DNA from 4 places in the Kitasatospora sp. NPDC091276 genome. Region 4 is predicted to be linked to each of the others. Evidence: riboswitches for the same ligand, from Rfam matches in the RefSeq annotation. Region 4 holds a riboswitch; each other region holds the start of a gene.
The links. A riboswitch is a leader RNA that binds a small molecule or an ion and turns the genes downstream of it on or off. The one in region 4 is predicted to bind cyclic di-AMP.
Positions count from the first base shown of each region.

Region 1: it holds a riboswitch for cyclic di-AMP, as region 4 does, so the genes downstream of both, AB0O19_RS09255 (NlpC/P60 family protein) here and AB0O19_RS01150 (glycoside hydrolase family 16 protein) in region 4, are expected to answer to the same signal.
Region 2: it holds a riboswitch for cyclic di-AMP, as region 4 does, so the genes downstream of both, AB0O19_RS12070 (transglycosylase family protein) here and AB0O19_RS01150 (glycoside hydrolase family 16 protein) in region 4, are expected to answer to the same signal.
Region 3: it holds a riboswitch for cyclic di-AMP, as region 4 does, so the genes downstream of both, AB0O19_RS19150 (LysM peptidoglycan-binding domain-containing M23 family metallopeptidase) here and AB0O19_RS01150 (glycoside hydrolase family 16 protein) in region 4, are expected to answer to the same signal.

Region 1 is NZ_JBFBFU010000006.1:9,539-17,169, reverse strand. Features, by position in the region: gene AB0O19_RS09275 (glycosyltransferase family 4 protein) at 1-323, opposite strand, end outside; gene AB0O19_RS09270 (glycosyltransferase 87 family protein) at 568-1,983, shown strand; gene AB0O19_RS09265 (hypothetical protein) at 1,997-3,028, opposite strand; gene AB0O19_RS09260 (NlpC/P60 family protein) at 3,217-4,263, opposite strand; gene AB0O19_RS09255 (NlpC/P60 family protein) at 4,491-5,636, opposite strand; cyclic di-AMP (ydaO/yuaA leader) riboswitch at 5,647-5,796, opposite strand; gene AB0O19_RS09250 (NlpC/P60 family protein) at 6,135-7,169, opposite strand; gene AB0O19_RS09245 (NYN domain-containing protein) at 7,370-7,631, opposite strand, start outside.
Region 2 is NZ_JBFBFU010000007.1:267,241-274,871, reverse strand. Features, by position in the region: partial or broken gene AB0O19_RS12085 (DUF501 domain-containing protein) at 1-74, opposite strand, end outside; gene AB0O19_RS12080 (septum formation initiator family protein) at 46-558, opposite strand; gene eno (phosphopyruvate hydratase) at 740-2,026, opposite strand; gene AB0O19_RS12070 (transglycosylase family protein) at 2,294-3,211, opposite strand; cyclic di-AMP (ydaO/yuaA leader) riboswitch at 3,217-3,384, opposite strand; gene AB0O19_RS12065 (cytochrome P450) at 3,595-4,890, opposite strand; gene AB0O19_RS12060 (SDR family NAD(P)-dependent oxidoreductase) at 5,166-5,591, shown strand; gene AB0O19_RS12055 (MazG family protein) at 5,609-6,637, opposite strand; gene mfd (transcription-repair coupling factor) at 6,709-7,631, opposite strand, start outside.
Region 3 is NZ_JBFBFU010000014.1:31,932-39,562, forward strand. Features, by position in the region: gene AB0O19_RS19120 (NAD(P)/FAD-dependent oxidoreductase) at 1-441, opposite strand, end outside; gene AB0O19_RS19125 (HipA family kinase) at 611-1,366, shown strand; gene AB0O19_RS19130 (DUF3037 domain-containing protein) at 1,363-1,779, shown strand; gene AB0O19_RS19135 (MarR family transcriptional regulator) at 1,879-2,334, shown strand; gene purB (adenylosuccinate lyase) at 2,472-3,902, shown strand; gene AB0O19_RS19145 (MFS transporter) at 3,910-5,442, opposite strand; cyclic di-AMP (ydaO/yuaA leader) riboswitch at 5,755-5,937, shown strand; gene AB0O19_RS19150 (LysM peptidoglycan-binding domain-containing M23 family metallopeptidase) at 5,940-6,899, shown strand; gene AB0O19_RS19155 (DUF2470 domain-containing protein) at 7,179-7,631, opposite strand, start outside.
Region 4 is NZ_JBFBFU010000001.1:264,132-271,762, reverse strand. Features, by position in the region: gene AB0O19_RS01175 (8-oxoguanine deaminase) at 1-837, shown strand, start outside; gene AB0O19_RS01170 (gamma-glutamylcyclotransferase) at 1,139-1,525, opposite strand; gene aceB (malate synthase A) at 1,680-3,332, opposite strand; gene AB0O19_RS01160 (IclR family transcriptional regulator) at 3,521-4,318, shown strand; gene AB0O19_RS01155 (hypothetical protein) at 4,503-5,108, shown strand; gene AB0O19_RS01150 (glycoside hydrolase family 16 protein) at 5,128-6,486, opposite strand; cyclic di-AMP (ydaO/yuaA leader) riboswitch at 6,489-6,655, opposite strand; gene AB0O19_RS01145 (lipase) at 6,921-7,631, opposite strand, start outside.

The DNA.
Region 1 (7,631 bases), on a different contig from region 4:
GCACCGGCCCGGCGCAGCGCGGGCGCCATCAGCCCGAGCGGGGCGGCGGCGCCGAACCAGACCGAGTCGCACTTCTCCGCCCGCAGGATCTCGGCGGCCCGCCGGGTGACCCGCGGTGTGGGAACCATCACCTTCGTCCGGTCCCGGACCACCGGGAACGGCTGCTCGGCGTCGAAGCGGGCCACCTCGCTGCCGTCCCGCCAGGTGGAGGCGTACACCACGATGCTCCCGGCGGGCTGACGTACAGCCATGTTGTGCACGAAGGCCTGGATGCCGCCGGGGCGGGGCGGGAAGTCGTTGGTGACGATCAAGGTTCGGTGCATTCAGGCCACGGCTCGCTTGTCGGGGGGTGCTCGGTGTACCGCTGGGTGATCCGTACGATAGGTCAACACCATGACCCGCCGGGAACGGATCCGCGCACGGCAACCGTTTCACCCCCGGGTCAGTCCTAGTACCTAGGCGGCCGGTGGCGGCCCGGCCAAGCGTGCCGCGCCCGCCCCTCCGACCGCCCGGGCGTCCGTCGCGCGGCGCCTCCGGTGGGACGTCCGAGACGAACGAGGGAGCGCAGTGGAGTTGGCCCCGGCCACCGAGTCCGGTACACCCAGCGGCGCCGCCGGCCCCGGCCCGACGCCGGCCGCCCGGCAGGAGCCGGCCCGTGCCCCCGGCCGCCCGTTCGGGGCGCTCGCCGCACTCGGTGCCACCTGGGTGGCCACCCGGACGGTGCTGGTGCTGCTGATGACCGGCGTGGTCAAGGGGCTCGGCGGGGACATCACCGCCGACGTCTGGATGATCTACCACGCCTGGTACGGCGTCCTGCAGACCGGCACCTTCCCGTTCGACGACGTGACCTGGCAGTACCCGCCCGGCGCGGCCCTGGTGATCCTGCTGCCCGGCCTGCTGCCCTGGTCGTACCTGGTCTCCTTCTGGGTGATCTGCGGGATCGCCGACGTCGCCGCCACCGCCCTGCTGGTCCGCACCGGACTGCGCCGGGGCCGGGCACTGACCGGCGCCTGGATGTGGGTGGTGGCCGTGCCGCTGCTCGGCCCGATGGTCTACAACCGGCTGGACATCATCGTCACCGCGATCGCCCTGGCCGGCCTGCTGGCGCTGATCCGCCGCCCGGCGATCGGCGGGATGCTGCTCGGCCTGGGCGGGATCATCAAGATCTGGCCGCTGCTCGCCCTGATCGGCACCCCCTCCGGCCGCCGCACCCGCCGCGCCTGGACGCTGGCCGCGGCCACCGCCGTCTCGGTGGGCTTCCTGCTCGCGGCCGGGATGAACGGCGCCTTCGGCTTCCTCGCCTTCCAGAAGGAACGCGGCATCGAGGTGGAGTCGCTCGGCGCGCTGCCACTGCACTTCGCCCGGCTCGCGGACGCCTGGGACGGCAGGGTCACCATGAACTACGGCTCCCCGGAGATGCTCGGGCCGTGGGTCCCCGTGATCAGCAAGGTGATGATGGCCGGCACCGTGCTGGGCTTCGCCTGGCTGCTGCTCTGGCGCTTCACCGCCAAGCGCCGCAACGCGGCCACCATGTACGACGCGGCGCTCAGCGCGCTGCTCATCTTCACCGTCACCAGCCGGGTGATCAGCCCGCAGTACCTGGTCTGGCTGATCGGCGTCGCCGCCGTCTGCCTGACCGTGCGCGGCAGCAGCCAGCGGCCGGTGGCCCTGCTGATCCTGCTCGCCTGCCCGCTGACGCTGGCCGAGTTCCCGCTGATGTTCAGCCGGATCCTCGCCAGCGAGCCCTGGGGCGTCAGCGTGCTCAGCCTGCGCAACCTGCTGCTGCTGGCCGCCACCGTGCTCTCCTGCGTCCGGCTCTGGCGCGCCACCCGCGGCCCGGCACAGCTCCCGGCGACGGTGGTGCTGGCCAAGCCCGAGCCGGTGCCCGCCGGCGCCTACCCGGTGCGCCCCGGCATCGCCTACGAGCAGGACCTGCTGGACGGCATCGACCGGCCCGGCACCCCGGCCAGGCAGCGGCGCTGAACGACGCGCGCCTTCAATCGCGCAGCGCGGCCACCTCGTCCAGCCAGAGCCGGGTGAACTCGGCCAGGCCGACGCCCGGTCCGGCCCGGAGCAGCCGGTCCAGCCGGCGGTCCCGGTCCTCCCCCTGCCCGTCGGCCGCGCCGACCGCCCGGTAGAACGCCACGAGCCGCTCGGGCCCGTAGCGCCGGGCGATCAGCTCGCAGGCGAGCCAGGCCTGCTCGTACGCCTGGGCGATGCCGTCGGCCCCCGCGGTGAAGTCCCGGTCGGCGGGCAGCGCGGTGGGCAGCCGGCCGGCGGCGACGTCCCGGGCCAGCTCGGGGGCGATCTGCTGCGGGCGCCGGCCGGAGCCCCGGTAGGCGGTCCAGTCGGCGACGCCCTCGGAGAGCCAGAGCGGTGTCCAGGCCCGGGTGTCGGCCCTGGTCGCGACGTGGGTGGCCTCGTGGGTGACGACCACCTGCCGGCCGAAGTCGCTGAGCCGCCCGAACGTGCCGGGGTTGACCAGCACCCGGTCGGCGGGGGTGTGCCAGGGCGCGCCGGGGGCGGCCGAGGTGACCGCCGCCATGCCCGCCCAGCCCGCCGGGTCGACCTCCAGCAGCCGGGCGAACTGCTCCGCGGTGGCGGGTACTTCGAGCAGCAGGCGGCCCGCCCAGCCGGTGCCCCAGACCTCGCTCACGGCGGGTGCGGCCCGGTCGGCCACCGCGACCAGACCGGCCGGGTCGGGCCCGTCGGCCAGTCCGAGCACCAGGCAGTGCGCGCCCGCCGCGGACCGGGCGGAGCCGAGGTCCCAGAGCGCCGGGGGCCCGCTCGCGCTCTCCTCCCGGTCGACCCGCCAGCCGCCGCCGACCAGGACCAGGTCGATCCGGCGCGGGTACACCACCGGGTAGTCGTCGTACCCGGTGATCCGGACCGCCAGGTCGGCGGCGGCCGTGAGCCGCTCCGGTCCGCCGTCCGCGCCGAGCACCAGGTTGTGGTAGCCGGCCTCGATCGCCGCCGGTCCGGACCAGGAGGGCAGCGCCCGGGCCCGCGCGTCCAGCAGCGCGGCCACCTCGGCCCGCCGGTCCGACGCCCACCGGTCCGACGCCCGCCCGGCCGCGGAGGGGGCCGCCGGGGCCGCCGGCGGCAGCGACAGCTGGGCCAGCCCGCCGGCCGCGAGCAGCAGCGCACCGCGCCGGGACAGCGTCCGGCGGGCGCCGTCTATCGGGTGGGGGGCGTCGGGGTCGGACGGTGCCGGGCTCAGAGCCGGACCACCCCCGCGACCGGCATCGCGTTGACGCTCTCGTAGCGGACCTTGGCGCCCGGGTAGGGGGCGTGCACGATCACCCCGCCGCCGGCGTACATCCCGACGTGGTGCATGTCCCGGTAGAAGATCACCAGGTCTCCCGGCCGCGCTTCGGAGAGGCTGACCCGCTGCCCGGCGTACGCCTGGGCCTGCGAGGTGCGCGGCAGGGTCACTCCGGCCTGCCGCCAGCTGTAGTACATCAGACCGGAGCAGTCGAAGGCGCGGGGCCCGGTGGATCCGTAGAGGTAGGGCGAGCCGATCATCCGCACCGCGGCCGCCAGCGCGGCCGCCCCGCGCTCGGAGGCGGGCGGGGCCGTGCCGAGGTCCAGCCGGTCGGTGCCCCGGGTGGCGCGCTGCTCGGCCTCCCGGGCGTCCTGGGCGGCCATCCGGGCCCGCTCGACGACGCCCAGGCTGTTGAGCAGCCGCTGGGCCTGGGTGAGCCGCTGCTGGATCTGCTGCTTGCTGTCGGCGAGCGAGCGACGGACCTGGTCGAGTTCGGCGAGCTTGCCGGCGGTCTCGGTGCGGCGCTGGTCGAGCCGGCGCTGGCGGGTGGCCAGTTCGTGCAGGGTCTCCTGCTGCCGCTCGGCGGCCTGGTCGAGGGTGCGGGCCCGGGACAGGTAGCCCTCCGGGTCGGTGGAGAGCATCAGCTGGACGGTCTGGGCCATGCCGCCGCCGCGGTACTCGGCGCCGGCCACGGTGGCGAGGTCGCCGCGCAGTTGGTTGAGCTGGTCCTGGGCGACGGCGATCTCGCCCTGGAGGACGGTCGTCTCGCCCTGGAGCCGCTGCTGCGCCTCCTGGGCGGCGTTGTACTTCTCCGACGCCTGCTCGGCCTCGCCGTAGAGCTGCTCCACCTGCGCCTTGACGTCCTTGCGGGTGGGCGTGTCCGGCGTGGCGGGGGCGGCCTGGGCACTGCCGCCCGTCGTCACACCCAGGGCGGTGGCGGCGGCTGCGGTCAGCACCAGCGCACGGGCGAGCAGTTGGGAACGACGGTGCACGGGCATGGCGGCAGCGGCTCCGATCCGGCGGTGGGGCCCCGCCGCCGCCCCAACGCGGGCGGCCCTGGAAGCGGAGTCCGGTGGCAGACGTTAGCGAGTCCGGGCAACCGAGTCCAAACCCCCGCCAACCCGAATATTTGACCCGCAATCGGACATCAGTCCGAGGCGCCGGAAAAGCCGCAGGCCCGGCCTTCCGCGGTGGAAGGCCGGGCCCGGGAGGGCCTGAGCGGGGATCAGACCCGCACGATGGAGGTCAGCGGCATGTTGCCGACGGCCTCGTAGCGGACCGACGCGCCCGGCTTGGGCGCGTGCAGCACCTGGCCGTTGCCCGCGTAGATGCCGACGTGGTGGGCGTCCCCGTAGAAGATCAGCAGGTCGCCGGGCTGGGCCTGGGAGAGGTCGGTGCCGATCCGGGTACCGGCGTGGGCCTGCTCCTGCGAGGTGCGCGGCAGCGAGACGTCGACCTGGTTGAACGCCCAGACCATCAGGCCCGAGCAGTCGAAGGAGCCGGGGCCGGAGGCGCCGTAGACGTACGGGCTGCCGATCTTGGAGGCGGCGATGGACAGCGCCGCGGCGCCGCGCGAGCTGCCGGCGCTCGGCTTGGTGACCGGCGCGGCGGGGGCCTGCGACGCGCTCAGGTCGGTGCGGCTGTTGTCGCGGGAGGAGCGGTCGGCGGCCTGCTGGGCCGCCGCCTGCTGCTGGGCGGCCTTCGCCGCGGCGTCGGCCTTCGCCTTGGCCTCGGCGGCGGCCTTCTCCTCGGCCGCGCGGATCGCCTGGCGCTCCTGCTCGGACAGGGTGTTGAAGAGGTCCTGCGCGGCCTTGAGCTTGCCCTGGACCTCGTCCTTGGCGCTCTTCAGCTGCTGGGTGGTGGTCTCCATCTCGGCGAGCTTGCCCTGGGCCTCGGAGCGCACCTGGTCGAGCTTGCGCTGCTCGTCCTGGAGCTGCTTGAGCTGGCCCTTCTGGGTGCCGCCGGCCTGGTTCAGCGTGTCGGCCTGGCTCAGGAAGGTGTCCGGGCTGGCGGAGAACATCAGCTGGACGGTCTGGGATATGCCGCCGTTGCGGTACTGCTCGCCGGCGATCTCGGCCAGGCCGCCCTGGAGGTCGGTCACCTGTCCCTGCTGCCGCGCCACCTGGTCCTGCAGGTCGGTGACCTGCTTCTGCAGCTGCTGCTGCTTCTCCTGGGCGGCGTTGAGCTTCTCGGTCGCGACCTCGGCCTGCTCGTTGAGCTGGTCGACCTGCTCCTTGACCTGGTCCTTGGTCGGCTGCGGGTCGGCGTGGGCGCCGGACTGCGCGGACAGCGCGACGGCCGCCGCGGCGAAGCCGGTCAGGATCGAGACCCGGGTGCGACTGGCGGGCTTGGGACGACGATGGGACGCCACGAAGGCGGACTCCTTCTTCCTACGCCGTCTACCGGGTGAGCTGACGGGTTCGGGCCGGAAGCGTGCCCTACGACGCCTCACGGCCGTTCCACCGGCCGACCTGGCGCCGATTCACCCCGGAGGAACGTGGTTCCCCGGCTCCGTTCGACAGCACCCCCGACTGCTGGGCTCCCCGTCGGGCAGGCACTGGGCCCGCCCCGCTGCGTCACGAACTCGACGGAAACCACCGCCGTCACCCTGGCTGGGCGATCGGGAGTGCGGTGGTTCGGGGCACGACCCTAGTAACTGAACCGTGATCCGTTCAAATCCTTGTCAGAAAAAAGACGGAAGAAGACCAAAGTTCTTTTGTGAATATGACACATAGTGATCACCGCCGTACGCAAAGCTGATCACTCTTCACCGGGGACTCGCGCTGCGGACAAAACCCGAACGCCACCCCCGGTCGGAGGGTGGCGTGGATCACAGGCCCGGACGGGGCCCTCCGGGCGTGTCGGGCCGTCAGACCCGGCGGATCGTGTTGATCGGCATCGCGTCGACCTTCATCACCTTCACCACGTCGCCGGTGTGCGGCGCGTGCACCACCATGCCGTTGCCGATGTACATCCCGACGTGGTGCCGGTCGGCGCCGTAGATGACCAGGTCGCCCGGCTGGGCCTGGTCCAGCGAGACCTTGGTGCCGACGTTGCCCTGCTCCTGCGAGGTGCGCGGCAGCGAGACGCCGGCCTGGCCGTACGCCCAGACCATCAGGCCCGAGCAGTCGAAGGTGGTCGAGCCGGTGGCGCCCCACACGTACGGCGAGCCCTGCTTGCTCATCGCCTTGGCCACGGCCACGCCCGCGTAGCCGCCGGCCTGCGGAAGGCTGCCGAGGTCGGCACGGTCGCTGCCGCGCGAGGCGCGGTCGTCCTGCTGCTGCTGGGCCCGCAGCGCGGCGCGGTCGGAGGCGCTGAGCGAGTTCAGCAGGTCCTGCGCGGCCTTCAGCTTCTGGTTGACGTCCGTCTTGGCCTGGTTCAGGTCCTTGGTGGTGGAGTCGAGCGAGGCCAGGACGGCGGCGGCCTCGGACTTCTCCTGGTCCAGCCGACGCTGCTGGTCCAGCAGGCCCTTGAGCGCCTCGGACTCGCTGGCGCTGGCCTGCTGGGCGCTGGACGCCTTCTCCAGGTAGCCCGACGGGTCCGAGGAGAGCATCAGCTGGACGGACGGGTCGATGCCGCCGGTGCGGTACTGCTCGCCCGCCACGCCGGCCAGGCCGGTCTGCAGCTGAGTCATCTCGTCCTGGCTGCGGGCCACCTTGTCCTGCAGCTGGTCGGACTGCTTGCGGAGCTGGTCGGCCCGCTCCTTGGCGCCGTTGTACTTCTCCGCCGCCTGCTCCTGGTCCTGCTGGAGCTGGTCGATCTGCGCCTTGACGTCGCTCTTGCTCGGCTGGGGCGCGGCGTGCGCGGCGACCTGCGCGGAGAGGGCGACCGCGGTCGCCGCGGCAGCGGTGAGCACGGAGACCCGGGCGCGGCTCGGCTGCTTGGGACGGCGGTGGGAGGCCAAGGGAATTGCTCCTTCTTCCATCGGCCTCACCCGATCAGGTGAGAATCCGGAAAATAGGTTTGACGCCACACCCTAGGGAAGATCCACGGGTTTTGCCACTCCCCCGAAGGCGTGAACTCCACTTCCCCCGCAGGCTCCACTGGATGTGCACACCACCGCAAACCGGGCGCTGACCAGGCGTCATCCCGCCGCGGCAGCCGTCAGGGCCGCGCCAGCCGGTTCAGCAGCAGAACGGAAGCCACGGGGCGCGCGCCGGCCTTCCGCACGCCCTCCGCGACCTCCCGGTCGGTGGACACCACCACCACCGGACGGCCCTGCGGCTCGGCCCGCACCAGACGGCGGATCAGCTCGTCCGCGGTCTCGCCGGTCCGGCTGAACCGCACCCGCACCCCGCGCGGTGGCGCCATGATCACCGGAACGTCCAGGTCCTGCCCGTCGAACACGCAGGTGACCTCCGCCTGC
Region 2 (7,631 bases), on a different contig from region 4:
GCGGCGATGGCGGCGACGTCGGCGTCGGAGACGGCGGGGTGGTTCTCAGTGGTCATGGGGGGAGGTGTCTCCAGCGGGGGACGGTGGGAGCGGACGGGGGGAGGCGGGGGCCGGGGCGGCGGCGTCGGTGGTGTCGGCGGCGTCGACCGAGTCCCAGATGCTGGCGTACCAGGGCTTGGCGGCCCGCGCCGAGCCGCCTGGCGCGCCGTCGGAGGCGGCCGGGCCGGCGGCGGTGGCGGAACCGCCGGCGGACGCCGAGGGCCGGGCGGCGGCCGGACCGGCCGGATCCACCGCGATGTACGGGGTCTCCCCCGGCATCGCGTAGTGCAGCCGGGCACGGGCCTGCGCCTTGACGTACTCGGGGTCCTGCCAGCGGGCCTTCTCCCGGCGCAGCTGCTCGACCTGCTGGCGGGAGCGGTCGGCCTTCGCCTGCTGGGCGGAGATCTCGGCGCGCTGGGAGATGAACTGCCGCGTCGGGTAGGCGAGGATCGCCACCAGCGAGCAGAGCACCAGGACGAGGACGGTCGCCCGGCTCGTGAAGCGAGGCCGGGCCGCCAAGCCCGGGATCCTCCAGCCTGCCATCTCCCGTTCCCCTCCTGGTCGCGACGGTGCCCCGCCGTCCACCCTACGGGGTGAACGGCGGGGCACCGGTCAGGCGTGCTCACCGGTCGGCGGAGCGACCGTGCTCGCCGCTCCGAGGAGCGGCTGAGCCTGCTGCTCCGCGGAGCGGCTGTGCTTGCTATTCCGCAGAGCGGAAGCGCGGGAAGGCGCCGCGGCCGGCGTACTCGGCGGCGTCGTCGAGGATCTCCTCGATGCGCAGCAGCTGGTTGTACTTGGCGACGCGCTCGGAGCGGGCCGGGGCACCGGTCTTGATCTGGCCGCAGTTGGTGGCGACGGCCAGGTCGGCGATGGTGACGTCCTCGGTCTCGCCGGAGCGGTGCGACATCATGCAGCGGTAGCCGTTGCGCTGGGCCAGCTCGACGGCGTCCAGGGTCTCGGTCAGCGAGCCGATCTGGTTCACCTTCACCAGCAGCGCGTTGGCGGTGCCGGTCTCGATTCCCCTGGCCAGGCGGGCCGGGTTGGTGACGAACAGGTCGTCGCCGACCAGCTGGACCTTGTCGCCCAGCTTGACGGTCATGGCCTTCCAGCCGTCCCAGTCCGACTCGTCCAGCGGGTCCTCGATGGAGACCAGCGGGTAGGCGTCGACCAGCTCGGCGTAGTACTCGATGAGCTCGGCGGCGGAGATGGCCTTGCCCTCGAACTGGTAGGCGCCGTCCTCGTAGAACTCGGACGCGGCGACGTCCAGGGCGAGCGCGATGTCACGGCCGGGCACGTAGCCGGCCTTCTGGATGGCCTCGGTGATGAGGTCCAGGGCCTCGCGGTTGCTGTCCAGGTTCGGCGCGAAGCCGCCCTCGTCGCCGAGGCCGGTGGACAGGCCGCGCTCCTTCAGCACGCCCTTGAGGGTGTGGTAGACCTCGACGCCCCAGCGGACGGCCTCGGAGAAGGACTCCGCGCCGATCGGGGCGATCATGAACTCCTGGATGTCGACGTTGGAGTCCGCGTGCGAACCGCCGTTGAGGATGTTCATCATCGGAACGGGCAGCACGTGCGCGTTCGGGCCGCCCAGGTAGCGGAACAGCGGCAGGTCGCTGGCCTCGGAGGCGGCGTGCGCCACGGCCAGCGAGACGCCCAGGATCGCGTTGGCGCCGAGCGAGGACTTGTCCGGGGTGGCGTCCAGGTCGAGCATGGCCTGGTCGATCAGGCGCTGCTCGGTGGCGTCGTAGCCGACCAGCTCCGGGCCGATCTGCTCGATGACGGCCAGGACGGCCTTCTCCACGCCCTTGCCGAAGTAGCGGTTCTTGTCACCGTCGCGCAGCTCGAGCGCCTCGAAGGCGCCGGTGGAGGCACCCGACGGGACAGCGGCACGGCCGGTGCTGCCGTCGTCGAGGCCGACCTCGACCTCGACCGTGGGGTTGCCACGCGAGTCGAGGATCTCACGGGCTACGACGACATCGATGGACGGCACGAGGCATCTCCTTGCGGAAGCAGGGTCCGGCTGACGTTGGGTGCTGCCGGCGGGACGATTGCGGAGTCGTTACGACCAGAGCCTAACCGCCCCGGCCCCCGGGGCCGCGCTGGCCTCGGTCCCGTCTCAGCGTGTGGCCCGGCTACCCACCGGTAGTTCACCTGCTTGCCCGATCGAAGCGGGCGAATACGGGGGAATGCGGGCGAAGGGGGACGGGTCCCGTCCCCCTTCGCCCGCAGGGCGCGGGCCGTTCAGGGCCCGGGCCGCTCAGCCGAGGTGCAGCACCTGGCCGGGCATGATCAGGTTGGGGTTGCCGCCGACGGTGCCGCGGTTGCCGTCGTACACCGACTGCCAGCCGCCGGACACGCCCTGGGCGGCGGCGATCGTCGACAGCGTGTCGCCGGCCCGGACGGTGTAGTCGTGACCGCCCTGCGCGGCGGCGGGCTGCGCGGCCGGGGCGGACTGCGCGGGCTGCGCGGCGCGGGGCGCGTACTGCGGCTGGGCGGCGGGCTGGCCCGCGTACTGCTGGTAGACGCTCTGGTGGCTGGTCCAGTACCAGGCGCCGTTGTTCTGGTACCAGTACACCTTCGCGTCGGCGTCCCAGCCGGCCTTGCCGGAGAAGCCCTGGGTCTGCGGCTGCGTCTGCTGCGGGGCCTGCTGGACGGGCTGCTGGGCGGCCGGCTTCGGGGCGGCCTGCTTGACCGGCTGCTGGGCGGGCTTCGGGGCCTGCGCCTGCTGGGTCGGCTTGGCGGCGGACTGCTTGGCGGGCTTGGCGTCCGTGGAGGTGTCCACGGAGGCCGGGGCGCCGCCCTTGCTCAGGCCCGCCTTCTGGGAGCAGACCGGCCAGGCGCCCGGGCCCTGCGAGGCCAGCACCTTCTCGGCGACCGAGATCTGCTGCGCCTTGCTGGCCTGGTTGGCCTGCGGGGCGTAGGAGGTGCCGCCGTACGCCTTCCAGGTGCTGGGCGTGAACTGCAGGCCGCCGGAGAAGCCGTTGCCGGTGTTGATGCTCCAGTTGCCGCCGCTCTCGCACTGGGCGACGGCGTCCCAGGTGGAGGCCGGGGCGGCGGAGGCGCCGGTGGCGGTGAGGAGCGGCATCGCGAGTCCGACGCCGGCCACACCGGCGACGGCGATGGCCTTCTCGGTCTGGGTGCGACGGCGGTGGCGGCCGGTTCCAACGAACAGCATGAAGAGGTCCCTCTCCGCACGCCTGCGAGGTGAGCTGTCGGGTTCGGACCGGGAGGTGGCCCGGCCGCCGAAAGCGGAAACGATTCCGCTCGGGCGGCTTCACCCCAAGCCGTCGGGGAACGGCAACAAACCTGGTTCCCCCGCCCCTGCCCAGGGTCTGGTCGGTTTCCCGTGACGCGGCGGGCAGGATTCGGCGTTCCGCGCACGAGGTCCGCAGCTGCGAACTCCAGGGAGAGTAGACAGATCATCAGACCAATAACAAGCTCATATCACCGACATCACACACAAATTACGGCGCGTGGTCAATCGCCTACCAACGGCGGCGGTATGTCCGGATTAATGCGGGTTCAGACCTGGCTCCACGGGCCTCCGGAGACATGCCGTCAGCGTGTCGGGGCGTCGGTCGGCGTGACCGGCGGCGCGTGCGGAGAGCGGGTCTCCGGAGTGAATTCGACCGGGAGTTCCCGCAGGCCACGCATGATCAGGCCGCCCCTCCAGCGCAGGTTCTCCGGGTTTTCCGCGAGCCGCAGGTCCGGCAGCCGGGAAAGCAGCGTGGCCAGTGCGCTCCGCCCCTCCAGGCGGGCCAGCGGGGCGCCGATGCAGTAGTGGATCCCGTGGCCGAAACCCAGGTGCGGATTGTCCGTGCGGGCCAGGTCCAGGGTGTTCTCGTCCGCGAACCTGGCCGGATCGCGATCCGCCGCGGCCAGCACCACCAGCACCGGATCACCCACCGGGATGTCCACCCCGCCGATCGACAGCGGCCGCGTCGCGAAACGCCACGTCGCCATCTCCACCGGCCCGTCGTAGCGCAGGAGTTCCTCGATCCCGGTCTCCAGCAGCGCCGTCTCGCCGCGCACCACCGACTCCTGCAGCAGCCTGCGCTGCTCCGGGTTGCGCAGCAGCGCGTACGTGCCGTTGCCGATCAGGTTGACGGTCGTCTCGAACCCCGCGAACAGGAGGATGAACGCCATCGCGGCGGCCTCGTTCTCGTTCAGGTGCTCGCCGTGGTCGCTCGCCCGGATCAGGCCCGAGATCAAGTCATCACCCGGATCCGCCCGCTTGCGGTGGATCAGCTCCAGCAGGTACGCCCGCATCCGCTTCACCGCCCGCCCCACGCCTCCGCGTTGGCCGCCGCCGTGCCGGATCATCATCCCGGCCCAGTCCCGGAAGTCGTCCTGGTCCTCGGCCGGCACGCCCAGCAGGTCGCAGATCGCGTAGATGGGGAGCGGGAACGCGAACTCGTGGATCAGGTCCGCCGAACCGCGCTGCGCGAAGCCGTCGATCAGCCGGTCCGTGAGCTGCTGCACCCGCGGCTCGAACTCCGCCACCCGGCGCGGCGTGAACGCCTTCGACACCAGCCGGCGCAGCCGGGTGTGGTCCGGCGGGTCGATGTTCAGCAGATGCGTCATCAAGTCCGCCTGGCGCTCCCCCGGAATTCCCACCCGCCCGGTGCGGTGCGCCTGCTCGCTGTGGTGCGCCGGGTTCTTCGACAGCCGGCCGTCCGCCAGCGCCTGCCGCGCGTCCGCGTAGCGGGTCACCAGCCAGGCCTCCACCCCGCTCGGCAGCGTCGTGCGGTGCACCGGGGCGTGCTCGCGCAACCAGGCGTAGGCGGGGTACGGATCGGTGGCGAACTCCCAGGTGAAGAGCTGCGGGGCGGCGGGATCGGGCTGCACTGGCATGCGTCGACCGTATCCGGTGGGTCGGGGCCGCACCGCCTCCGGCGGACGCGACCGGCGGGGCCGGATCGTCGACACCCGGCGGACGGCCCGCCAACGCTCCGTGGACGCCCCGTGGACGGTCCGTGGACAGCTCTTGGACAGCTCTTGGCCGGGTGGCGGGCGTGACCCTGGTCACCTGAGGGGTAATCCCTGTTGCGGAGGGTCAGGACCTGCCTACGATCCTCCGCAGAAATCGTGGGCGCCGGTGCGGTGTCGCCCACAGGGAGGAGCAGACCATGCGGGTCAGCGGGGCAGTCGTCGTCATCGCGGTACTCGACGGCGGATCGGGAGCCGAGCTCGCCCGCCGGTTCGCCGCCGCCGGCGCCGCCGGAGTGCTGATCGCCGACCAGCGTGCGGGCGTCGCCGAGGACCTCGCCACCGAACTCGACCGGCCGGGCTGCCCCGTCGTCGGCGTCGGCGGCGACATCCGCCGCCCCAGCGACGTCGCCGCCCTCGTCGACACCGCCGAGAAGCACCTCGGCCCCATCGACCTGTTCTGCGTCGCCGGCCCCGACGGCGAGCGGATCGTCTCGCTCGCCGAACTGCCCGCCCGCCTCGACCTCGAACGCCTCGCCGAACTCCTCGCCCTCGTCGGCGAGGCCATCGGCGAAGTCGTCCCCCGGCAGCGGCGGCCGATCGAGAACACCGCCACGGCCGCCTGAGGCCCTGCCCGGGCCCGCTACTCGCCGACCGGCCCGAGGCCCTCGGCCGCGCGCACCGCGTCCCGGTAACCGCGCGCGGCCGAGCGCAGCGCCGCGTCCACGTCCACCCCGGCGTCGTGCGCCCGCTGCGCCACCGCCAGCAGCAGCCGCCCCGCCGACTGCGCCGTCAGCTCCGCCGGCAGCGCGTACGGCTCGTCCGGCACGCCCGCGAAGCCCGCCCGGCGCACCCGCGACACCAGCTTCGCCGCGTACGCCAGCGACGGCAGCCCGGCCGGCACGCCGTCCAGCACCGACTCCCGGTCCGCCTTCTCGGCCGCCTTCAGCTGCTCCCAGTTCGCCTCCACCTCGGCGGCGCCCTCCGCCTCGACGTCCCCGAACACGTGCGGGTGCCGGTACATCAGCTTCTCGACGATGTCACCGGCCACGTCGTCGATCGAGAACGCCTCCGCCGGGTGCTCCTCGGCGATCCGGGAGTGGAAGAACACCTGGAGCAGCACGTCGCCCAACTCCTCGCGCAGCGTCTCCCGGTCCCCCTCCTCGATCGCCTCGACCAGCTCGTACGCCTCCTCGACCAGGTACTTCACCAGGCTCTCGTGCGTCTGCTCGGCGTCCCACGGGCAACCGCCCGGCGAGCGCAGCCGGTCCATCACCGACACCAGGTCCAGCAGCCGCGCCCCCGGCAGGTCGTACGACCCCGGCAGCACCTCGATCTCCGGCACCTCACCGGCGTGCTCCACCGCCAGCCGCGCCAGCGCGTCCGTCAGCCCCGGATCCCCGTCCGGGCTGCCCAGCCACACCGTCGGCCCAGCCCCGCCCGGCTGTCCGGTCAGCAGCCGCGCCAGCGCCGGTGCCGATCCCGCCGCCACGACCTCGACCTCCACCCCGGCCTGCCGCACCGCCGCCACCTGCGGATGCCCCGCGTCCCCCGCCAGCACCCGCCCCGCCGACCGCAGCGCCTCCCACGCCGGCCACGCCAGCAACCCGGGGGCCACCCGGTGGGTGGTCGTCAACAGGATCAGCTTCGCGTCCGGAACATTCGTCGTCACACCCCGAACCTACCCGCCGCCCGCCCGGGGCGGGGACGGGCCCGACGGGACCCGCCCCTCCCGCCGGGGTCCTACTTCTTCGACCCCGCCAGGTCGTCGAACATCGCCGACAGGAACTCGCTGCACCAGCCCAGCAGTTCCCGCCCGACCAGCGGCTTGCCGCCGATCCGCCCGGTGCTCGGCCGCGGCACCAGCAGCTGCTGGGCGGCCGCCTTGACCTGGCTGCGCGGGTAGAGCCGGTTCAGCCGCAGCTGCTGGGACTCCCGCAGCTCCACCGGCCCGAACCGGACGTTGGCCCCCTGGAGGGTGATGTCCGCGATGCCGCACCGCCGGGCGTACAGCCGCAGCGCCGCGACCAGCAACAGGTTCTCCACCGGCTCGGGCAGCTTGCCGTAGCGGTCGACGAGCTCGTCCCGGACCTGCTGGATGTCCGCCTCCGAGTTGACCGCCGCGATCGAGCGGTACGCCTGCAGCCGCAGCCGCTCGCCGGGCGCGTAGTCGTGCGGCACGTGCGCGTCGACCGGCAGCTCGATCTTCACCTCCAGCGGCTCCTCCTCCGGCTCGCCGCCGTTCGCCAGCGACTCGCGGAACTCGGCCACCGCCTCGCCGACCATCCGCATGTAGAGGTCGAAGCCGACGCCCGCGATGTGCCCGGACTGCTCGCCGCCGAGCAGGTTGCCGGCGCCGCGGATCTCCAGGTCCTTCATCGCCACGTACATGCCGGCGCCCATCTCGGTGTGCTGGGCGATGGTGGCCAGGCGCTCGTGCGCGGTCTCGGTGAGCGGCTTCTCCGGCGGGTACAGCATGTACGCGTAGCCGCGCTCGCGGCCCCGGCCGACCCGGCCGCGCAGCTGGTGCAGCTGGGAGAGGCCGAAGGTGTCCCCGCGCTCGACGATCAGGGTGTTGGCGTTGGAGATGTCGATGCCGGACTCCACGATCGTGGTCGACACCAGGACGTCGAACTCCTTCTCCCAGAAGTCGACGACGACCTTCT
Region 3 (7,631 bases), on a different contig from region 4:
GTCGAGTTGGGCGATCACGTGGTCGCGGACGTAGGCCGCCTCGGCGAGCGTCTTCATCCCGCGGGCGTAGTCGGTCAGGCCGGGGATGTCGAAGGTGCGGGTGACGCTGCCGGGGGCGAGGACCAGGTAGTCGTACTTCTGTGCCACCACCTCGTCGGTGATCTTGCGGACCACGCACACCTTGGAGGCCGGGTCCACGCCGATCGCGCCGCCCGGAACGATGTGGGTGCGGCGCAGCGTGCGGCGCAGGGAGACCGCGACCGACTGCGGGGTCAGCACGCCGGCCGCGACGTGCGGCAGCAGGGGCAGGTAGAGCTGGTAGCTGAACGGTGTGACCAGCGAGATCTCGGCCTCCGACGGCGCGAGCTTGCGTTCGAGTCGGCGGGCGCACTCCAGGCCGGCGAAGCCGCCGCCCACGATCAGGATCCGAGGTCGTTCCATCGCTCATCCCTTTGCCGTGCAGGTCGTAACCGCGAAGGTCCCCATTGCTGTCCGCCACACTCGCACGGAGCAGCGGGGGCTGCCACCGGGGTGGGGCGGATGGTGGAGGGGCGGGACGGGGCGTACGGAGGGGAGGAGGTGACGGGTCGGCACCGATAGGCTGTCGGGCGTGCTCCCCGAGGTGACGGCGGTCCGTTATGTGACGCCACTGCGAGAAGGCGGCTCGATGCCGGGCCTGGTCGAGGCCGACGACCGGCGGCTGTACGCGCTGAAATGGGTCGGCGCGGCGCAGGGCCGGAAGGCGTTGGTGGCGGAGGTGCTGGCCGGGGAGTTGGGCCGGCGGCTCGGGCTGCCGGTGCCGGAGCTGGTGACGGTCGACCTGGATCCGGTGCTGGCCCGCAGCGAGCCGGACCAGCAGGTCCAGGACCAGATGCGGGCCAGTGGCGGGACCAACCTCGGGATGGCCTTCGTCAGCGGCGCGCTCAACTTCGACCCGCTCTGCTTCGAGGTGGATCCGGAGCTGGCCGGCCAGGTGCTCTGGTTCGACGCGCTGATCGGCAACGTCGACCGCTCCTGGCGCAACCCCAACCTGCTGGTGGCGACCGGCGGGCTGCGGCTGATCGACCACGGCGCGAGCCTGATCTTCCACCACCACTGGGCGGGCGCCGCCGCCTGGGTGCGCCGCCCGTACGACGCCTCCGACCACGCGCTGCTGCGGGCCCGGCCGGACCTGACGGCCGCCGACAAGGCGCTCGCACCGCTCGCGGAGGCCGCGATCGAGGGCGCGGTGGCGAGGATCCCGGAGGTCTGGCTGCTGGACGAGCCCGGCTTCGACTCGCCCGAGGCGGTGCGCGCCGCGTACCGCGCCCAGCTGACCGGCCGACTGGCCGGTCCGCGCGACTGGCTGCCGGAGGTGCCCGCATGACCGAGCCGAGGACGCCCGCGCTGCCGGCCACCGTCGAGCTGCACGACTACGAGTACGCCGTGATCCGCGCGGTGCCGCGGGTGGAACGCGGCGAGTGCGTCAACGTCGGGGTGCTGCTGTACTGCCGCCAGAACGGGTACCTGGCCGCGCGCACGCACCTGGACCAGGCCCGGCTGCTGGCGCTCGACCCGGTGGCGGACGTGAACGGGGTGCGGCGGGCGCTGCACGGGATCGAGGCGGTGTGCGCCGGGGGCCCGCAGGCCGGCCCGGCGGCGGGGGACAGCCCGGGGCAGCGGTTCCGCTGGCTGACCGCTCCGCGCAGCGCGATCGTCCAGCCGGGGCCGGTGCACACCGGGCTGACCGCGGACCCGGATCCGGAGCTGCGGCACCTGTTCGATCAGCTGGTGCTCTAGGCTCTGTCGACCGGCCGGTGCCGCAGTTCCGGTCAAGCCGTCGACGGTTGCCGTGGTCAAAGCTTGAGTTGCTGAAGCACTTGGCCGTACGCTGACCCCATGGGTTCGACAGCGACGACGACCGTACCGACCAACGCCGAGTTGATGGAAGCGTTGGCCGCCGTCGGCGCCGCGTATTTCCAGGACTTCGCGGCGGCCGCGGCCCGGCACGGGCTCTCCTCCTCGCAGGCCAAGGCGCTCGGCGCGGTGCAGGAGCCGGTGCCGATGCGGGCGCTGGCCGGACGGCTGGGCTGCGACGCGTCCAACGTCACCGGGATCGTGGACCGGCTGGAGTCGCTGCGCCTGGCCCACCGGGAGGCCGCCGCCGGCGACCGCCGGGTGAAGATCGTCGTGATCACGGACGAGGGCCGGGAGATCCTGAACCGCATCCGCGGCGAGATGGCCCGAACCCACCAGGCGTTCGAGGCGATGACCGACGAGCAGCGGATCGCGCTGCACTCGATCTGCGCGCAGGTCCTGCCGGTGCTGGCCGGCCGGTCCGGCGCCGCCCAGTAGGCCGCCCGGCAGCGGGCCGCCCCGCGCCCGGCGGGAACCGTCGGGCGGGCCCGGTCGGAGCCGTCCGCTCCGGCCCGGGCCGGAGCCGCCCGATGCGCCGACGTTCCGGCTGACCTCGGCTGTTAGGCTTGCGAAGCGTGAGCGCGAAGCCCCAGATCCCCAATGTCCTGGCCTCCCGGTACGCCTCGGCGACCCTGGCCCAGCTGTGGTCCCCCGAGCACAAGGTGGTCCTTGAGCGCCACCTGTGGCTCGCCGTCCTGAAGGCCCAGCAGGACCTCGGTGTCGAGGTACCGGCGAACGCCGTCGCCGACTACGAGCGGGTGATCGACCAGGTCGACCTCGGCTCCATCGCCGCCCGTGAGCGGGTCACCCGCCACGACGTGAAGGCCCGGATCGAGGAGTTCAGCGAACTCGCCGGCCACGAGCAGATCCACAAGGGCATGACCTCCCGGGATCTGACCGAGAACGTCGAGCAGCTGCAGATCCGCCAGTCGCTGGAGCACGTGCGCGACCGCACGGTGGCCGTGCTGGTCCGGCTGGCCCGCCTGGCCGCCCAGCACTCCGAGCTGGTCATGGCCGGCCGCTCGCACAACGTGGCCGCGCAGGCCACCACCCTGGGCAAGCGCTTCGCGTCGATCACCGACGAGCTGCTGGTCGCCTTCCGTCGCCTGGAGGAGCTGATCGCCCGCTACCCGCTGCGCGGGATCAAGGGCCCGGTCGGCACCGCCCAGGACATGCTGGACCTGCTCGGTGGCGACACCGACAAGCTCGCCGAGCTGGAGCGCCGGGTCGCCGGGCACCTCGGCTTCGAGAACGTGCTGATCAGCGTCGGCCAGGTCTACCCGCGCTCGCTGGACTTCGAGGTGCTCACCGCCCTCGTCCAGCTGGCCGCCGCGCCGTCCAGCCTGGCCAAGACCATCCGTCTGATGGCCGGCCACGAGCTGGTCACGGAGGGCTTCAAGGAGGGCCAGGTCGGCTCCTCGGCGATGCCGCACAAGATGAACACCCGCTCCTGCGAGCGCGTCAACGGCCTGGCCGTCATCCTGCGCGGCTACGCCTCGATGACCGGCGAGCTGGCCGGCGACCAGTGGAACGAGGGTGACGTCTCCTGCTCGGTGGTGCGCCGGGTCGCGCTGCCGGACGCCTTCTTCGCCTTCGACGGCCTGCTGGAGACCTTCCTGACCGTCCTCGACGAGTTCGGCGCCTTCCCCGCCGTGATCGAGGCCGAGCTGGACCGCTACCTGCCGTTCCTCGCCACCACCAAGGTGCTGATGGGCGCGGTGCGCGCGGGCGTCGGCCGGGAGACCGGGCACGAGGTCATCAAGGAGCACGCCGTCGCCTCCGCGCTGGCGATGCGTGCGGGCGCCCGCGAGAACGAGCTGCTGGACCGGCTGGCCGCCGACGAGCGGATCCCGCTGGACCGGGCCGGGCTGGACGCGCTGCTGGCCGACCGGCTCTCCTTCACCGGTGCGGCCGGTGCTCAGGTCGCCGAGGTGGTCCGCCAGGTGGATGCCGTCGCCGCCGCCTACCCGGAGGCCGCCAAGTACGCGCCCGGTGACATCCTCTGACGATTCGTCAGCCAGCTGAGGGCCCTGCCGCCGATCCGGTGGCGGGGCCCTCGTCCGTGTGGACGTGGCCCGGGTCGAGCGGCGGGGTGGTGCCGCAGGCCCACTCGCAGTCCGGCTCGGCCACCGGGCGGTCCACCGGCGCGAGCACGTTGCCGCGGACGGTGGCGAAGGCCGTCAGCCCGCCGGTGACCAGCAGCCCGGCGCAGATCAGCATCGCGGTGCGGAAGGCGGAGTCCACCGCGGACGGCACCCGGTAGGCGTCGCCGCTCAGCCCGGCGAGCGAGGGCAGCGCGGCGACCGCGAGCAGCCCGGCCGCGCGGGCGGCGGCGTTGTTGACGCCGCTGGCGATGCCCGCGTGCCGGACCTCGACGGCGGCCAGCACCGTCGCCGTCAGCGGCGCGACCAGCAGGGTCATCCCGCAGCCCAGCACCGTGACGGCGGGCAGCACGTCCGCCCAGTAGGAGGAGCCGGGGCCGGTGCGCAGCATCAGCAGCACCCCGGCGGCGCACAGCAGCGGACCGACGGTGAGCGGGATCCGGGGGCCGATCCGCTTGCCCAGCCGCCCGGCGCGTGCCGACAGGGTCAGCATCAGCACGGTGATCGGGACCAGGGCGAGGCCGGAGACCAGCGGGGAGAAGCCGGAGACGATCTGCAACTGCACCACCAGCAGGAAGAACACCCCGCTGAACGCCGCGTAGACGCAGAGGGTGACCAGGTTGACGGCGGTGAACAGCCGGGAGGAGAAGAGGCCGAGCGGCAGCATCGGCTCGGCGGCGCGGCGCTCGACCGCGATGAAGGCCGCGCCGAGCAGCAGGCCGATCGCGCCGGTGAGCCAGACCGCGGGGGACAGGCCCTCCCCGGCGGCGGTCAGCGCGTAGGTGATCGCGCCGAGGGCGAGCGCGGCGAGCAGCGCGCCGGGGACGTCGAAGCGGCCGACGGCGCTCTCGTTCCGGCTCTCGGGGACGAACCGGGAGGTGACCGCGACCACGGCGGCCGCGAGCGGAAGGTTCAGCAGGAAGATCCACCGCCAGCCGGGGCCGTCCACCAGCCAGCCGCCGAGGAAGGGGCCGACCGCGGCCGACACCCCGCCGAGGCCCGACCACAGGCCGACCGCCGCCGAGCGGTCGTCCGGGTGGAAGACGGCTTGCAGCATGGCGAGCGAACCGGGGGTGAGCAGCGCCCCGCCGATGCCCTGGACGGCGCGGGCGGCGATCAGCACGTGGATGGTGGGGGCGGCGGCGCAGGCCGCGGAGGCGGCGGCGAACCAGAGCACGCCGATCAGGAAGACCCGGCGCCGGCCGTACCGGTCGCCGAGCGCGCCGCCGAGCAGGATCAGTCCGGCCAGGGTGAGCAGGTAGGCGTTGAGCGTCCACTGCAGGGACGCGAGGGAGGCGCCGAGATCGGTGCCGATGCGGGGCAGCGCGACGTTCACCACGGTGCCGTCGAGCATCGCCATGCTGGAGCCGAGCACCGTCGCGAGGAGGACCCAGCGTCCCCGCGAGGTGCCCAGGCGCAGTGTTCCTGCTTCGGAGGTGGCCACGGGCCGATCCTGCGCCCGTGGGGCGTACGTGACAAGGGTCACCGGGTGGCGTGTCGGTGGGTGCGCGGTGCGTGAGCGGGCGGGTGCGCAGCGGTGGCGGAATCGGCGCAGCGTCGTGGATCAGTGGCGCCGGGTGAATGGATTGTGCACGTACGGTGCGGCCGATCATTCGGAGGGTCACCGCAGCTCGGGGGGTTGTCGGCGGTTCAAGTGATCGACATTGCTTCACCCGAACGGATGGGTTTTAGTTCAGCGACCGCCCGGCCAGTCCGGACGGATCCACCGGGTGGAACGCCGAATCCTGCCGCTGCCCGGTGGCTCGCACCGAACTCTGTACGGCAGGAGCGGGGGACCCACAGGTAAGTCGCCGGACCGGAAACGGCACGCTTTCGCGTACCCGGATCCAGGGCCGGCTAGGGGTGAAGCCGCATGTGCGGCCGGGCAACTCCAGCCCGAACCCGACAGCTCACCTCGCAGGCGTCGGAGAGGAAAATTCCATGCCTGCACAGGCTCGTCGTATCGCCCTGCCCCGCGCCGCCCGCATCGGGATCGCCACCGCCGTCACCGGTGTCTCCTTCGCCCTGCCGCTCGTCACCGCGATGAGCGCCCAGGCCCACCCCGCGCCGGCCGCCGCGGTCACCGCCGCCCCGGCCGCCGCTCCCGCCGACCAGGCCCAGGCCTCGTCGCAGGAGAGCTACCGCGTCGTCAGCGGTGACACCCTGTCCCGGATCGCCGACGCCCAGCACGTCGACGGCGGCTGGCAGGCGCTGTACGACCACAACCGCGAGGTCGTCGGCGGCAACCCGGACCTGATCTTCCCCGGTCAGCGGCTCGTGATCGCCGGCCAGGCCGCCCCGGCCAAGCCCGCTGCCCCGGCGAAGCCCGCCCAGCCGTCCGCCCAGGACGCCGCGCCGGCCACCACCGCCGCCAAGCCGCAGGCCCAGCTGGAGGTCCGGACCGAGGCGGCCAAGCCGTCCGCCCAGCTCCAGACCCAGCTGCAGACCGCCGCGCCGTCCGCCACGGTCAGCACCGTCCCGGTCGCCGCCGCCTCCGCCTTCGTCGCCCCGCTGGCCAGCCCGAAGCTGGGCACCGCCTACGGCGTGGCCGGCTCGATGTGGGCCTCCGGCCACCACACCGGCCAGGACTTCGTCGCCTCCACCGGCACCCCGCTGCGCGCCGTCGGCAACGGCGTCGTGGTGAAGGCCGGCAACGGCGGCGCCTACGGCAACGAGGTCGAGATCAAGCTCGCCGACGGCCACTACGCCGAGTACGCGCACCTCTCCTCGATCGGTGTGAAGATCGGTCAGGCCGTCAAGGCCGGACAGCAGATCGGCCTCTCCGGCGCGACCGGCAACGTGACCGGCCCGCACCTGCACTTCGAGATCCGCAACGGCTCGGAGTACGGCTCGGACATCAACCCGGTCGCCTACCTGCGGGCCCACGGCGTCGCGCTCTGACCCGTACCGGATGTACCGGATGTACCGGATCTGCCGGATGTGCCGGATGAGGAACCACCGCTGCTACGGGGCGAATCGACCGCCCGGGATGGTCATGTCGGGTGACCGCTCGACCGGGTGATCGCCGCAGCAGTGGACATGGGCGCGGGACACGCCCAGGCCGGCCCGGCTCGCGAGACTTCTCTCGCGAGCCGGGCCGGCCGCTGTCGTTTCCGGGCCTTGGTGGGTGCCCCCAAGGCGAATTGACGATGTGTCAGATATGTGGGCTGGTGGGCCGGTTCAGAGCCGGTGGGCGGGCAGCCCGTGCTGGGCGGCGGTCAGCAGCTCGTGCATCCGCTGCCCGAAGTCCTCGGTGTCGGCGGCCGGTTCGGGGAAGACCAGGCGGACGTCGCGGTGGCCGTGCGGGTGGTCCAGGCGCAGGACCAGGCCGTGGCGGTCCAGGGCGAGCGGGCGGACCTCCGGGTGCTGGGCGAGCAGGTCCGGGTCGAGCAGCCGGGTGAGGACGGCGAGGGCGTCGGCGTGGTCGTCGGCGAGGTGGGTGAGCATGGCGGCCTCGTAGCGGGCCAGCGGGTCGGGCGCGGCGAGGGCGAGGTCGCCGGCGGTGAGCGCGCCGGTGCCGTACGGGGTGGCGAGGACGGCGTGGGCGACGTCCACGCGCAGGTGGACGCTGAGGCCGTCGTCGGCGAGGTGGGCCAGGTGTAGTCGGCCGGCCAGGGTGAGGCGGGCGCGGAT
Region 4 (7,631 bases):
CTCGACGACATCCTCACCGCCTCCGAGGCCGCCGTGGACACCTACCACGACTCCTCCTTCGGCTCGATGCTGCACATCGCCATCGCGCCCTGCTCGCCGTTCTCGGTCTCCACCGACCTGCTCCGCCAGTCCGCCGAACTCGCCCGCCGCAAGGGCGTCCGGCTGCACACCCACGGCTCGGAGACCGCCGAGGAGGAGCAGTTCTGCAAGGAACTGTTCGGCATGGGCCCGACCGACTACTTCGAGTCCGTCGGCTGGCTCGGCGAGGACGTCTGGATGGCGCACTGCGTCCACATGAACGACTCCGACATCGCCAAGTTCGCCGAGACCGGCACCGGCGTGGCCCACTGCCCCTCCTCCAACGCCCGGCTGGCCGCCGGGATCGCCCGCGTCCCCGACATGCTCAGGGCCGGCGTCCCGGTCGGCCTCGGCGTCGACGGCACCGCCTCCAACGAGTCCGGCGAACTCGGCACCGAGCTGCGCAACGCCCTGCTGATCAACCGTCTGCACGGGTCCCCGGCCGCCCTCACCGGCCGCCAGGCGCTGCGGCTGGGCACCATGGGCGGCGCCCGGGTACTCGGCCGCCAGGACGAGATCGGCTCGATCGAGGTCGGCAAGCTCGCCGACCTCGCGCTGTGGAAGATCGACGGCGTCCTGCACTCCTCCATCGCCGACCCGGTCGCCGCCCTCACCTTCGGCGCCCTGCCGCCGCTGGCCGTGCTGTTCGTCAACGGCAACGCCGTCGTCGAGAAGGGCCAGCTGACCACCGTCGACGAGGACCGGATCGCCCGCGCCTGCGCCCGCGCCGCCAAGGAGCTCGCCGCCCGGCCGCTCTGACGCGCCGCTCCTCCTCCACCCCTGAACTCCGGGCCGCCCAGGGACGGTGCGTGACCCGGACTCCGCAACCCGGCCTTCCCGGCCGGCGCGCGGACCGCAGCCCCGGACCCACGGCGAGGGTCCGGGGCTGCGGCGTGCCCGGGGGCGGGTGACGAGTGACGGATAACAGCGAACAGATAACAGCTGACGAAAGTTGTCATCTGTTATCTGTTCGCTGAAATCTGTTCGCTGAAATCTGTTCGCCGTGATTCGCTTGCTGTGATCCGTTCGCCGTGGTGCGTCCGCCGCTACGCGCCCGGTCTCAGGCGGTGCGCCCGAGCGAGCCGAGGTAGGCGCGCCAGCCCCCGTGGTGGGTGATCTCGCGGTGCACCCCCCGCTCCACCTCGCCGCGGGCGAGCAGCATCGACAGGCAGGCGGAGCCGTCGTCGAGCTTGATGACGCCGAGCTCCAACTCCCGCGGCTCGCCGGGGAGGATGACGTCGCGCAGGTGCTCCAGGGTGATCTCGTAGAGCTCGCCCTCGATGGCGGTGTCGACCGCCGGATCGGCGAGCAGGCCCGGGCAGACGTCGTCGATCGAGAAGAAGCGGTAGCCGGGGGCCGTCCGGGCCGGGCCGACCAGCGAGTCGGCGACCTTGGCGTGGAACGGTCCGCCGACCATGGCCTGGCCGTTGAAGAAGATGCGGGGCACGGTTGAACTCCTTACCGGGTACCGGGAAAAAGCCGTTCCGCACGGCGACGGGAGGACAGGTGGAATCGTCGCCGCACGGAACGGAGCAATGGGCCGGCGGGACCGCTACAGCCTGGCAGGCGGCAGCGGCGGCGCCGGCGGATGGATTGGGGGCTCAGCCCAGCAGGGGAAGCGCGGGGAGGGTCAGGAAGTCCGCGAACTCCTCGGCCAGGGCGACCTGTTCGAAGAGCTGGGCGGCCTCGCGCCAGCGGCCGCCGGCGTACGCGTCCGCACCCAGCTCGGCCAGGAGTTCGGCCAACTCCGCGGCGACCAGGGCGCGGACGAGGTCCGCGGTGGCCTTCTCGCCGGTGTCGGACAGGACGACGCCGTTGTGGATCCACTGCCAGATCTGCGAGCGGGAGATCTCCGCGGTGGCGGCGTCCTCCATCATGTTGAAGATGCCGACCGCACCGAGGCCGCGCAGCCAGGCCTCGATGTAGCGGATGCCGACCTGGACGGCGTTGTGCAGCCCCGCGTGGGTGCAACTGCCGCCCGCGCCGGCGATGTCGAGCAACTGGGTCGCGGTGACCGGCTCGGAGGGCCCGGGGTGGTCCTTCTGGTGGGGGCGCCCGCCGAGCACCGCGTCGAAGGAGGCGCGGGCGACCGGCACCAGGTCCGGGTGGGCGACCCAGGAGCCGTCGAAGCCGTTGCCGGCCTCGCGGTCCTTGTCCGCCTTGACCTTCTCCAGGGCGGCGGCGTTGACCTCCGGGTCCCTGCGGCTGGGGATGAACGCGGCCATGCCGCCGATCGCGTGGGCGCCGCGCCTGTGGCAGGTCTGCACCAGCAGGCGGGTGTAGGCGGCCATGAACGGCGAGGCCATGGTGACGCTGTTGCGGTCCGGCAGGACGTACTGCTCGCCGGCGTCGCGGAAGTTCTTGACGATCGAGAACAGGTAGTCCCAGCGCCCGGCGTTGAGGCCGGCCGCGTGGTCGCGCAGCTCGTAGAGGATCTCGTCCATCTCGAACGCGGCGGTGATGGTCTCGATCAGCACGGTGGCGCGGACGGTGCCGTGCGGGATGCCGAGCGCGGCCTGGGCGTGGGTGAACACGTCGTTCCAGAGCCGGGCTTCGAGGTGGCTCTCGGTCTTCGGCAGGTAGAAGTACGGGCCGGAGTTGGGGTCCTCGGCGCCCTTGGCGAGCAGCCGGGCGGCGTTGTGGAAGAAGTACAGGCCGAAGTCGAGGAAGGCTCCGGCGACCGGGGTGCCGTCGACGAGCAGGTGGTTCTCGTCCAGGTGCCAGCCGCGCGGGCGGACCACGACGGTGGCGAGTTCGGCGGCGGGCTTGAGGGCGTACGCCTTTCCGGCGGAGGTGGTGAAGTCGATCCGGCCCTCGAAGGCGTCGATCAGGTTGATCTGGCCGCTGACCACGTTCTCCCAGGTCGGGGAGGTGGCGTCCTCGAAGTCGGCGAGCCAGATCCGTGCGCCGGAGTTGAGGGCGTTGATGACCATCTTGCGGTCGGTGGGGCCGGTGATCTCGACCCGGCGGTCCTGGAGCGCGCGGGGCGCCTCGGCGACCTTCCAGTCGCCGGCCCGGACGTCGGCGGTGTCGGGGAGGAAGTCCAGCGTGCCGGCTCTGGCGATCTCCGCCCGGCGGGCCTTCCGCCCGGCCAGGAGCTCCTGTCGGCGCCCTTCGAAAGCGCGATGGAGGCCGACGACGAAGGCGACCGCCTCCGGAGTGAGCACCTCCTCCGCCCGGTGAACGCGCGGACCGGCGACAGTGACGACCGGAGCAGCGGGGGAGGCGCCGACGGGTCCCTGTTCTGTAGCCATGGGCAGGACACTCCTAAGCGGTTGAGCCTGGCGAAGGGAGCTCCGGTGGGAACTTCCTTGATCGGAACCCGTCTGCCGGCGGATTCGATTCTGTAAGGTGGAGACTAGTTTCCGCGATACAGAATTTCAACGGTTTGTTGATGTGATCGCCGGGACTCTACTCCTCCCCGACAGCGAAGGGAACGCCGGTGGTTTCGACCCCCGACACAGCATCGACGACCAGCCCGGACCGCGCGACCGGCGGCGTGCAATCCGTCGAGCGCGCCTTCCAACTCCTGGAGGCGCTGGCCGACTCCGGCGGCGTGGCCACCCTCAGCGAGCTCTCCGCCAGCTCCGGCCTGCCGATGCCGACCATCCACCGCCTGGTTCGTACCCTCGTCCAGCAGGGCTATGTACGCCAGGACACCGCACGTCGCTACACCCTCGGCCCCCGGCTGATCCGCCTCGGCGAGACGGCCGGCCGGCTGCTCGGCAGCTGGGCCCGCCCCTACCTGGCCGAACTCATGGAGGCCACCGGCGAGACCGCCAACCTGGCGGTGCTGGAGGGCGGCGAGGTGGTGTACGTCGGGCAGGTGCAGTCGCGGCGCTCGATGCGGATGTTCACCGAGGTCGGCCGACGGGTGCAGCCGCACTGCACGGGCGTCGGCAAGGCGCTGCTGGCCCAGCTCCCCGAGGACGAGGCGCGCGCCGTCCTGGGCCCCAACCCGCTGCCCGCGCACACCGAGTACACCGTCACCGACCCGCAGGAACTGCTGCACCAGCTCGCCGAGGCGCGCGAGCGCGGCTACGTGGTCGACGACCAGGAGCAGGAGATCGGCGTCCGCTGCATCGCGCTCGCCGTACCGGGCGCGCCGACGCCCACCGCCCTGTCGGTGTCCGGCCCGGAGGCCCGCATCCGGGCCCTGGAGGAGCAGGCCGGCACGTCCTCGCTGGTGCCGGTGATGCACCACATCGCGACCCGGCTGGGGCAGGTCCTCGCCCCCTGACCCATCGTCACTGCCCGCTTCACGTACGGGAAGTCGACCGGATCGACTTCCCGCACGTGCGCTCCCCCGTTCGGGCGGACGCCGAGCGGGTTGTACCGGCCCCCGGCGCAGGCTCCGCCACCCTGGTGCGGACGCGGCCCGCAACGGCGCGGGCGGCCGGGGCCCCGGGACAGGGTGGACGACGATGACGTACAGGCGTTCGACAATGCGGGGCGGGTCCGGGCAGGGCAGGTCCGGGCAGGCCAGCAGGCTCTGCGGATTCCGCGCGGCCTCGCTCGTCGCCGCGATGGCGGCCGGCTGTTCGGTGGCGACGCTTACCGCCGGCCCGTCCTGGGCGCTGCGGCGGCCCGATCCCCGGCCGGCGGTGGACACGGCAGCCACCACGGCGTCCCGCTCCGATCTGGAGATGGTCCGGCTCGACCCGGACGCCGCCCCGCCCGGCGGCACCACCACCGTCCACGCCTTCATCGCCAACCGAGGCCCGGACACCACCGCCGCACCGTTCACCGTGCTGGTGACGCTGCCTCCCGGGGTCTCCCCGGAGGGCCCGTACTTCCCCGAGGACTGCGAGGTGCGGCTCAACGGCCGGCAGGTGCGCTGTGCCTTCCCGGCCGGACTGCCCCCGCTGCGCAGCGCGACCGCGCTGGTGCCGGTGCGCCTCTCCCCGGACCTGCGGATCGGCAAGCTCACCGGCGGCTCGGTCGCGGTGCGCGGCGCGGACGACCCGGACGAGGGGAACAACCGGCAGCCGTTCGACATCACGGTGGTCGAGACGGCTCCCGGTTCCTGACCCGGAAGCCCCGAAGGCCCTACCGGTACACGCGGACGTAGTCGGCGGCGAAGGTGATCGGGGCGGTGCCCTGCGGCGCCGGGTGGTACTTCCCCGCGCCGACCGACAGGTTGAGGATCAGGTACGCCGACCAGTTGGCGCCGACACCCTTGCCGTCCGAGAACACCTTGGCGCCGTTGACGTACCAGTCCACCGAGGTGGCGCCGTAATAGGTGCCGATGGTCACCCACTGGTCTTTCGCGACGGCGCCGGCGTCGGTGTAGTACTTGGGGTTGCCGGGGTTGACGTGGTTGGTCAGCTCCAGCAGGTTCGGGTTGTCGGGGTGGTACTCGAAGGAGTCGACCTCCCCGTTGCCGTTCTTCCAGGTCCAGAAGGCCGGCCAGGCGCCGGAGCCGGACGGCAGCTTGACCCGGGTCTCGGCGTAGTCGCCGGTCCTGACCTGGAAGCCCTCGCTGGAGCCCTCGGTGGTCAGGAAGCCGGTGTTCCAGGCCTGCTTGCCGTTCTCCAGCGTGGTGGTGCCGGGCGCGGCGGTGAAGGTGGCAACCCCGTTCGCGACGCTGACGTTGTTCTTGTTCAGCAGGTCGAGCTTGTTGTCGTCCGGGTTGTGGTTGCCGTACTTGTACGCGGTGCTCTTGTCGCCGACCCAGCGCGAGCCCCAGCTGATCGGGCCGTTGAACTCGTCGGACCAGGTCAGCGACTTGCCGGCGACCGGGGATGCGGGGGTGCCGGCCGACGGGCTGGCGGTGGCGCTCGGGCTCGGGATGCTCGGGCTGCTCGGGCTACTCGGGCTACTCGTCGGGGTCGGCTTCGCGGTGGGGGTCGCCGTCGCGGTGGGGGTCGGGGTCGCCGTCGGGGTCGGGGCGGGAGTCGGCTTCGTGGTGGGCGCCGGGGTCGGGGGCGGAGTCGGCGCCGGAGTGCTGGAGACCACCAGCTGCTGCGAGGCCAGGTTGTGCCAGGCCCCGCCGAGGTCCTGCCAGAAGCCGAACTGGGTGTACGTCCCGGCCGGCAGGGCGCGTGCGCCGCTGGTGAAGGACAGGCCGCTCGGGCAGATCTGCACGTTGGAGGCGTTGCCCGGGAAGTCGAGGTTCGCACCGCCCGCGTTCCGGACGCCCACGCCGACGGTCTTCGCGGTGAAGCAGGCCGAGGAGTGGAGGGTCAGCGAGGCGGTGGCGGCCTGGTTGGCGACCATGGTCGCCGGGGCGAGCCGGTCCTGGGTGACGGTCGGGGCGGTGGCGGCCTGGGCGCCGGAGACGGCCGGCAGGCCGAGCAGTCCGGCGCCGGTGACGGCGAGCGCTCCGGTGACGGCGAGGGTGGCGTTGCGGCCCCGGTGGGAGGGGCGGGCGTGGCGCGGCGCGCGGCGCCGGGCAGGCTGGTGCATGGCAGTGTCCTCTGCGACGCCTGCGAGGTGAGCTGTCGGATTCGGGCTGAGGCAGCCCGGCCGCCGGTGGAAGCGGCTTCACCCCTAGCCACGGCCCGCACGCGGGAGCGTACGGGCCGGGCGCTGACCTTGGTTCCCCCGCTCCCGTCCGCTGTGGTGCTCGGTTGCCGGCCGGCGGGTGGACAGGACTCGGCGTCCCGGCGGCGGGGGTCCGCGAGGGCGGACGACGGTTGCAGGCTAGGCGGGCCGTCCGTGAACGGACAACCTGCCCGGGCCGGTTGTCGCACAGGTCACAGTGGTGTCGATCAACGACGCTGCGTGGTGGATCAGTTGGGACGGATCAGCGGAGCCGTCGAGCTGCCGAACGACGGATCGGCGAATCGACGGGTCACGGGTCCACGGGTCACGGGTCCACGGGTCCACGGGTCCACGGGTCAAGCGAGCCAGTTGTCGACCTGGCTCTCGGCCTCCGGCGCCCAGGCGAGTTCCAGGTGGTTGAGGCCGGTGAGCAGCCGGGTGCCGCCGATCGTCGCGATGCCGGTGGTGTCCAGGGCGCTCGCGGTGAACACGATGCCGTCGCTGGGCCCCCGGTTCTCGTTGAGCACGCCCGGGATGTCGGCGGACCCGCCCGCGAGCAGATAGGTGCGCACCGACGCGGGGACGCCCGCCTGTTGCAGCGGCGCGATCAGCGAACCGGCGTCGATCGCCGCCTGGATGCCCTGGCCGGAGGTGTAGAAGCCCTGGCCGCCGTAGTAGGTGGTCCACCAGTCCTGGGCGGTGCCGTCCACCCCGTACCGGCCGTCCCAGCGGGCGAGCAGCTGGCGCTGGCCCGGGTAGCAGTCGTAACCGCCGGTGGGCAGCACGCCGAGGCAGGGCTGCGCCGTGTAGGTGCCGTAGCAGGTCATGTAGAGGTGCGGGGACGGCGCGTTGGCGGTGCCGCCGCAGGCCGGCCAGCTCGCGAGGTCGAACGACCAGCCGTGCGCGTACACGTAGTCGAGCCCGCCGTTCGGGCCCCCGAGGGTGATCAGGCGGCGCACGTCGCCCGCGTAGGCCCGCCCCCAGGACGGGCGCACCGAGGACACGTACGCCCGGGCGGCGACCTCGCCCTTGCTCCAGGCCACCACGTCCACCTGGGGGACGCCGAG